Linked DNA regions of Gloeocapsopsis sp. IPPAS B-1203. The protein of the gene in region 1 binds, or shares a complex with, the protein of each later gene. Links are inferred from orthologs where the notes say so. Each region holds a gene or a part of one and is shown in the gene's direction. Other genes may lie near its edges.

What was found.
Region 2: the proteins of rodA (region 1) and mrdA are in contact, whole or in part, in a crystal structure (PDB 6PL5), measured with the Thermus thermophilus proteins. The link is inferred for Gloeocapsopsis sp. IPPAS B-1203 from one-to-one orthologs. Residues at the interface, in WP_223903423.1 of Thermus thermophilus: Phe161, Val165, Phe168, Val169, Leu172, Pro198, Tyr199, Glu202, Tyr211, Arg212, Asp213, Gln220, Val221, Gln223, Ser224, Ile226, Ala227, Ile228, Gly229, Ser230, Gly266, Phe267, Val270, Leu274, Tyr277, Gly278, Leu281, Phe285, Leu289, Arg297; in WP_223903432.1 of Thermus thermophilus: Arg4, Ile5, His6, Leu8, Ala9, Phe12, Ala15, Leu16, Leu19, Gly20, Arg22, Ala23, Trp24, Leu26, Gln27, Val28, Tyr31, Tyr34, Leu36, Leu43, Thr45, Asp47, Lys156, Gln157, Gly158, Ser160, Val184, Leu201, Glu202.

Annotation. Positions count from the first base shown.
Region 1 is NZ_PEIG01000008.1:65,509-68,802, forward strand. Bases 47-3,014 are described here. They hold rodA (rod shape-determining protein RodA), read left to right. Parts: upstream 47-887; coding sequence 888-2,141; downstream 2,142-3,014. Other genes in these bases: CSQ79_RS15360 (Mrp/NBP35 family ATP-binding protein), read left to right, coding at 47-817; psaC (photosystem I iron-sulfur center protein PsaC), read left to right, coding at 2,414-2,662; glmS (glutamine--fructose-6-phosphate transaminase (isomerizing)), read left to right, coding at 2,914-3,014. Also shown: more of CSQ79_RS15360, read left to right, coding at 1-46; more of glmS, read left to right, coding at 3,015-3,294. UniProt on the Escherichia coli protein: Peptidoglycan polymerase that is essential for cell wall elongation. Also required for the maintenance of the rod cell shape. Functions probably in conjunction with the penicillin-binding protein 2 (mrdA).
Region 2 is NZ_PEIG01000002.1:108,583-111,808, forward strand. The notes cover bases 321-3,220. They hold mrdA (penicillin-binding protein 2), read left to right. Parts: upstream 321-837; coding sequence 838-2,604; downstream 2,605-3,220. Other genes in these bases: CSQ79_RS03805 (tetratricopeptide repeat protein), read left to right, coding at 321-692; CSQ79_RS27025 (hypothetical protein), read right to left, coding at 2,931-3,008; CSQ79_RS03820 (hypothetical protein), read left to right, coding at 3,133-3,220. Also shown: more of CSQ79_RS03805, read left to right, coding at 27-320; more of CSQ79_RS03820, read left to right, coding at 3,221-3,226. UniProt on the Escherichia coli protein: Catalyzes cross-linking of the peptidoglycan cell wall. Responsible for the determination of the rod shape of the cell. Is probably required for lateral peptidoglycan synthesis and maintenance of the correct diameter during lateral and centripetal growth.

The DNA of each region.
Region 1 (3,294 bases):
ACAACAAAAAAGTTTACCTGACCGAACGGGAATTTCTGGTGTCAAAAATATTTTGGCAGTTTCTAGTGGTAAAGGAGGAGTAGGAAAAAGTACTGTTGCAGTTAATATTGCGGTTGCGCTTGCCCAAACAGGAGCAAAAGTCGGATTACTCGATGCTGATATTTATGGACCAAACGCACCAACAATGTTAGGACTTGGAGAAACTCAAGTCATGGTACGGCAAGGTCAACAAGGTGAAGTGCTAGAACCTGCATTCAATCATGGTGTAAAACTGGTATCAATGGGATTTCTCATTGATCGCGACCAACCCGTGATTTGGCGCGGACCAATGCTCAATGGTATTATTCGCCAGTTCTTGTATCAAGTTGAGTGGGGAGAACTCGACTATCTGATTGTTGATATGCCACCAGGAACAGGAGATGCCCAGTTGACACTAACCCAAGCTGTACCAATGGCGGGTGCAGTGATTGTCACAACACCCCAAACTGTAGCATTACTTGATTCGCGCAAAGGCTTGCGGATGTTCCAACAAATGCAAGTGCCAGTGTTAGGTATTGTAGAAAATATGAGCTACTTTATTCCGCCAGATATGCCAGAAAAGCAATACGACATCTTCGGTTCTGGTGGTGGAGAAAAAACCGCAGCAGAACTTGGCATACCGTTACTCGGATGCGTACCGTTAGAAATCTCGCTGCGTCAAGGTGGCGATCGCGGTGTCCCTATTGTTGTTGCCTACCCCGATTCTGCCTCTGCAAAAGCTCTAAAGGCGATCGCACTTAGTATTGCTGGTAAAGTCTCTGTCGCCGCCTTAACTTAGAAATCAGGACGTTTGGATGAAAAATAAGTACACTTGGTTTTACTGAATTCCTTGACCTCTGACCTCCCATATGCTACGAATCTTATCTCCTCTGCGCTGGAAATATTGGCTAGCAGCGTGGCAACAAGTTGATTGGTTATTGCTTATTGCCGTGGTTGGCTTAACTGTGTTTGGTGGAGTTATGATCCGCAGTGCAGAACTAAATCAAGGGTTAACTGATTGGTGGCAGCATTGGCTTGTGGGTGGTATCGGTTTGATACTGGCGCTAATCATTGCACGTTGTCGCTACGAGAACTTATTGCAGTGGCATTGGGTTATCTATGCGCTGACCAATATTTCGCTATTGATTGTGATTTTTATTGGTACTACAGCTAAAGGTGCGCAACGTTGGATCAGTATTGGTGGCTTTAATATCCAACCTTCAGAGTTTGCCAAAATAGGAGTTATTATTACTTTAGCAGCCGTGCTACACTCGCGAACTGCAGCAACCATTCCGGCTGTCATAAGAGCATTAGCTGTAACTGCAATTCCTTGGTTATTAGTGTTTGTTCAACCTGACTTGGGTACATCCCTTGTTTTTGGGGCAATTACACTTGGAATGCTCTATTGGGGTAATGCTAATCCTGGTTGGCTAGTACTACTAATTTCTCCGATTGTCGCTGTTATTTTATTTAGTGTCTATCTACCTGCATGGTTTGTCTGGGCGACAACTATGAGTGTTATAGCTTGGCAAACTTTGCCTTGGCGTTGGTTAGGAGCATTAGGTGCGATCGCTACTAATTTTGCGGCTGGTCAATTAGGTTATGTTCTTTGGGGATTATTGCAAGACTACCAAAAAGATCGCTTAATTTTGTTCCTCAACCCCGAAAAAGATCCGCTTGGCGGTGGCTATCATCTGATTCAATCGCGGATCACTATTGGCGCAGGACAATTGTGGGGACAAGGTTTATATCAAGGAACGCAAACACAACTTAATTTTGTTCCAGAACAACATACGGATTTTATTTTCTCAGTCATTGGAGAAGAACTAGGCTTTGTTGGTGGTTTAGCAGTGTTATTTGTATTTTGGTTAATTTGTCTACGCTTGGTGCATATTGCTCAAACTGCCAAAGATAACTTCGGTTCTTTGTTGGCTATTGGTGTTTTATCAATGGTTGTTTTTCAGGCGATCGTTAATATTGCGATGACTATTGGACTTGCGCCTGTAACTGGCATTCCTCTGCCCTGGCTGAGTTACGGACGATCAGCATTACTCACAAACTTTATTGCTATTGGTATTGTTGAATCTGTCGCCAATTACCGCCAAAAACGATTCAAATTTTAGTTAGCTATTAAAGCTAGTACTCGGTAATGGGTAATAGGCAGTCTAAATCGCCACTCACTAGTTTTTCTATGTCTGTAAGGAATTCTGATACTACCGACGTCAACTTTCGCTGCGAGCAATTCCCTGACCCCCAATCCCCGATTTCTGACCCCTTTCTATTACAGAATTTAAAGTTCTGTAGCCTTTTGCTGAAACCGACTTCATCAGTGCGGTAAACTATGCCTTGAATATGAGTTTGTAAGAAAAAACGACTCGTTTGGAGCCTTTATTCAATGTCTCATAGTGTCAAAATTTACGATACCTGCATTGGCTGCACTCAATGTGTTCGTGCCTGCCCAACAGATGTGTTGGAAATGGTTCCCTGGGACGGCTGCAAAGCTGGTCAGATTGCTGCATCTCCGCGAACAGAAGATTGTGTAGGTTGCAAGCGGTGTGAAACTGCTTGTCCTACAGACTTTTTAAGCATTCGAGTTTATCTCAGTAATGCGGAAACCACGCGGAGTATGGGACTTGCCTATTGAGAATCTTTGAACTTCTCTGGCAACGAAATCAAGTTTAATATCAAGCGTCTTAAGCAAGAGTACCTTTTACTTGATTTTAATTGTCCAAATTCAATTCAACAGTTGGGGAAGTTTTATTCCCCTTTTTCTTTCTTAAGACAGAAGCTTCTTCAAACAAAGCATGGCGATCGCAAAAACTCAGTTCTTGACGATTTAAAATTGGTTATGTAGGTTTGACAAGACAGAGCAATTAATCAAGAGTGGTGGTGTAAATGTGCGGAATCGTTGGCTATATTGGCACTCAAGCAGCTACAGAAATTTTACTTTCTGGTCTAGAAAAACTAGAGTATCGGGGCTATGATTCCGCAGGAATTGCCACCATCTTTGAAGGTGAAATTCATTGTGTACGAGCAAAAGGTAAACTTCACAATCTCCGAGAAAAATTAGAACGAACTGAGAATCCTGCCCAAATTGGTATTGGACACACGCGTTGGGCAACACATGGCAAGCCCGAAGAGTACAACGCTCATCCACATATGGACATGGCGATGCGGGTAGCAGTTGTACAAAACGGCATTATTGAAAACTATCGCGAGTTACGCGAGGAACTCAAACAACTCGGACACGAGTTTCGCTCAGAAACTGATACTGAA
Region 2 (3,226 bases), on another replicon or contig:
GAGCTATTGCTCAGTCAAAAATAATTATGAAAAGTCAATCGTTAAAACCGCCTCAAAATCAATTCCAACGCCATCCTGTCAATTGGAAGCAACAATCCCTGGCACATACGTCACAAATATTGCCAGATAAATTTTTACGCACTCATGCTCGCTCCAAAGCACAACAGGGAAATTATCCTGAGGCGATCGCTTTATTAAATCAGTTAATTACTCGCCATCCCGAAGATGCGATTGACTACAATAATCGCGGGCTAATTTATTTCCAAAGCGGGCAATTGTTTCCGGCAATTGCTGACTATAACACAGCAATTCAACTAAAACCAACATTGGCTAGCGCTTACAACAATCGAGCTAATTGCTATGCTGCGTGTGGACAATTAACTGAAGCACTCGCCGACTACGATAAAGCGATCGACCTTAATCCTAGCTATGTACGTGCATGGATTAATCGTGGTATTACACTACGCGAACTAGGAAAATACGAACAAGCAGCTGAAAACTTTGATATTGCTGAAATTCTAGGTCAACTGCCTGCAAATACTTATGCCGAACGCGGTCGGACATATCATCTTTGGGGAGACTGGAATTTAGCGATCGCTGACTATCGCCGTGCCCTTGAGTTAATATCAGACGATAATCTACGCCTGCGTTATCAAGTTGAAACTTGGCTAGCACAGTTAATTGGTAGCTAGTTGTTTGTGTTTCATCTAGAGCGTTCATGCTTGCTTGTTTGTTAGGTAGTAGAAAAGCAATTGGCAATCAAAAAAAGCTAACAGCTAATCGCCAACCCCTAATCGCTAATAATTACAAGTTATTAAGTTACGCTTGTTTTTACTTATGGCTTTATTCCAGCCTCAGTTTACTGGAAATAGTCTTACTGCCCGTACAGTGGGACGCGATCGCCGTGCTCTAGCGATCGTACTGCTTATTACTATATTTATCTTTGGTGGAATTGGTAGCCGTTTAGCATATTTGCAGTTGATTGAAGGCGAACACCTACAACAGTTGGCAGAACGCAATCGAATTCGGGTCATTCCTAAACAACCAGAACGAGGTAATATATTTGACCGTAATGGCAAAGTTTTAGCGAGTAGTCGTCTTTCTCATGCTGTCTATATTTGGCCTCAAGCGCCTAAAAAAGATACTTGGGCAACGACTCGAACTCGTCTAGCAAGCATTCTTAAGATTCCAGAAACTGAAATTCAACAACGATTAGATAAAGCTGGTTACAATTCTCCTAACTTAGTTCGGATTGCCCGCGATCTCAATCCGGCTCAAATTACCGCTTTAGCTGAATATCGTAACGAACTACGAGACGTTGAAGTTTACATTGAAGCTGTCCGCAACTACCCAAACCAACAAATTGCTGCGCACATCCTTGGTTACACAGGAGAAATGAACGATGAAGAATTAGCTCAAAAGCGCAGTGAAGGCTACCGCTTGGGTGATATTGTTGGGCAAATGGGTGTAGAAGCAGCGTTTGAAAAGCAGCTGCGCGGTGAATGGGGGGGTCAGCAAGTAGAAGTCGATGGTGCTGGACAAATTTTACGACTTTTAGGTGAAAAATCAGCAAAATCAGGTGGCAATGTCCATTTAACTTTAGATTTAGAATTGCAGAAAGCTGCTGAAGTAGCACTAGGCGATCGCCAAGGTGCGATCGTCGCACTCGATCCAAATAACGGTGCAGTGTTAGCAATGGTCAGTCGCCCTGCGTTTGACCCTAATATCTTTTCTAAACGGATTACTCCTGAAATATGGCAGCAACTGCAAAGTAAACAGCATCCTTTCGTTAATCGTGCTTTACAGAGTTTTCCGCCAGCAAGTACGTTTAAAGTGATTACTACAACTGCAGGAATTGAATCAGGGAAATTTTCGTATAACGCAACACTCCCAACATATGGTTGTATGAATATTGGTGGAACGACTTTTTGTGATTGGAACCGTGCGGGATTTGGTCGTTTGGGTTTTGTTGGGGCGCTGGCGTGGAGTAGTAATACATTCTTTTATCAAATTGGCAAAGGAGTTGGCGAATCAACTTTAATTGACTGGACGCGCCGTTATGGGTTTGGTCAAAAAACGGGGATCGAATTAGCATCCGAAGAATCAGCAGGTCTAGTCGCAGACGACCGCTGGAAGCAGAAAAATCTCAATTTACCTTGGAGTGTAGGCGACACTGTAAATATGTCGATTGGGCAAGGATTTTTGCAAGTCACACCACTTCAACTTGCGGTGATGTTTGCTGTCCCTGCTAACGGTGGCGATCGCGTTCAACCGCATTTATTGAAAGACAACGAAGACTCGAAATGGCGCGAGTCTTTAAATTTAAAACCAGAAACCGTGCGCGTGTTGCGTCAAGGATTGCGACAAGTCGTTTCTGGCGGTACAGGACAAGTTCTCAATTTACCCACAATTCCACGCGTTGCAGGTAAAAGTGGTACTGCACAGGCTTTTGGTAAGCAGGCTCATGCTTGGTTTGGTGCTTACGCCCCTGCAGATAAGCCTGAAATTGTTGTAGTGGCATTTGCTGAACACTCTGGTGGTGGTGGTGGTAAGGTTGCTGCACCAATGGTGTTAAAGGTGTTAGAAGCGTATTTCAAGAAGTGAATATGATTTAATATTTCAATCATGTTAACCCTACATCGTGTTAACCAGTAGGAGTGTTACGTGTAGCTAGCCAACGTTCAAATGACCTTTGGCTTTCACCGCTTCGTCTACCTGCTAACAACCCTTCTATTCCAATATGTTCATCGAGATCCACCCACTCGATTGCATAGCCATCACCTCAGATCTGCCAGTTTTGCCGTTCTTCAATTGCAGCGTGCATTAAGCGAGGATACCAGGCTAAAGGAACAATCAGGCTGCGACCGTCAGCTAGCTCTACAATCAGCTTCTCATCAGTGACGGTGACTTGATTTACAATTGGTTCTGTCTCAAGTATCAAAGTAGTCATGCCACGCATCCAGCAATGTTGTTTGATGTTCTGCTACTAGCCTATCAATTTGATTCAACTCATGTTTCTTAAAGCCTTGGTTCGTCTCTATTAATATTAATAGAGATCTGGAACAACACTTGCATTCAGCATAATACTTTTACGCAGTTAAGGAGTAGGTTTGATATTTCGAGCTTTGTAAAATGTTTCTAAACTGTGGCGATCGCCTACATATCTCTAATATTAACTCTACAACAGATAAGCAGCGACAAGTTGCTTCTAGCAGAATTTACACCG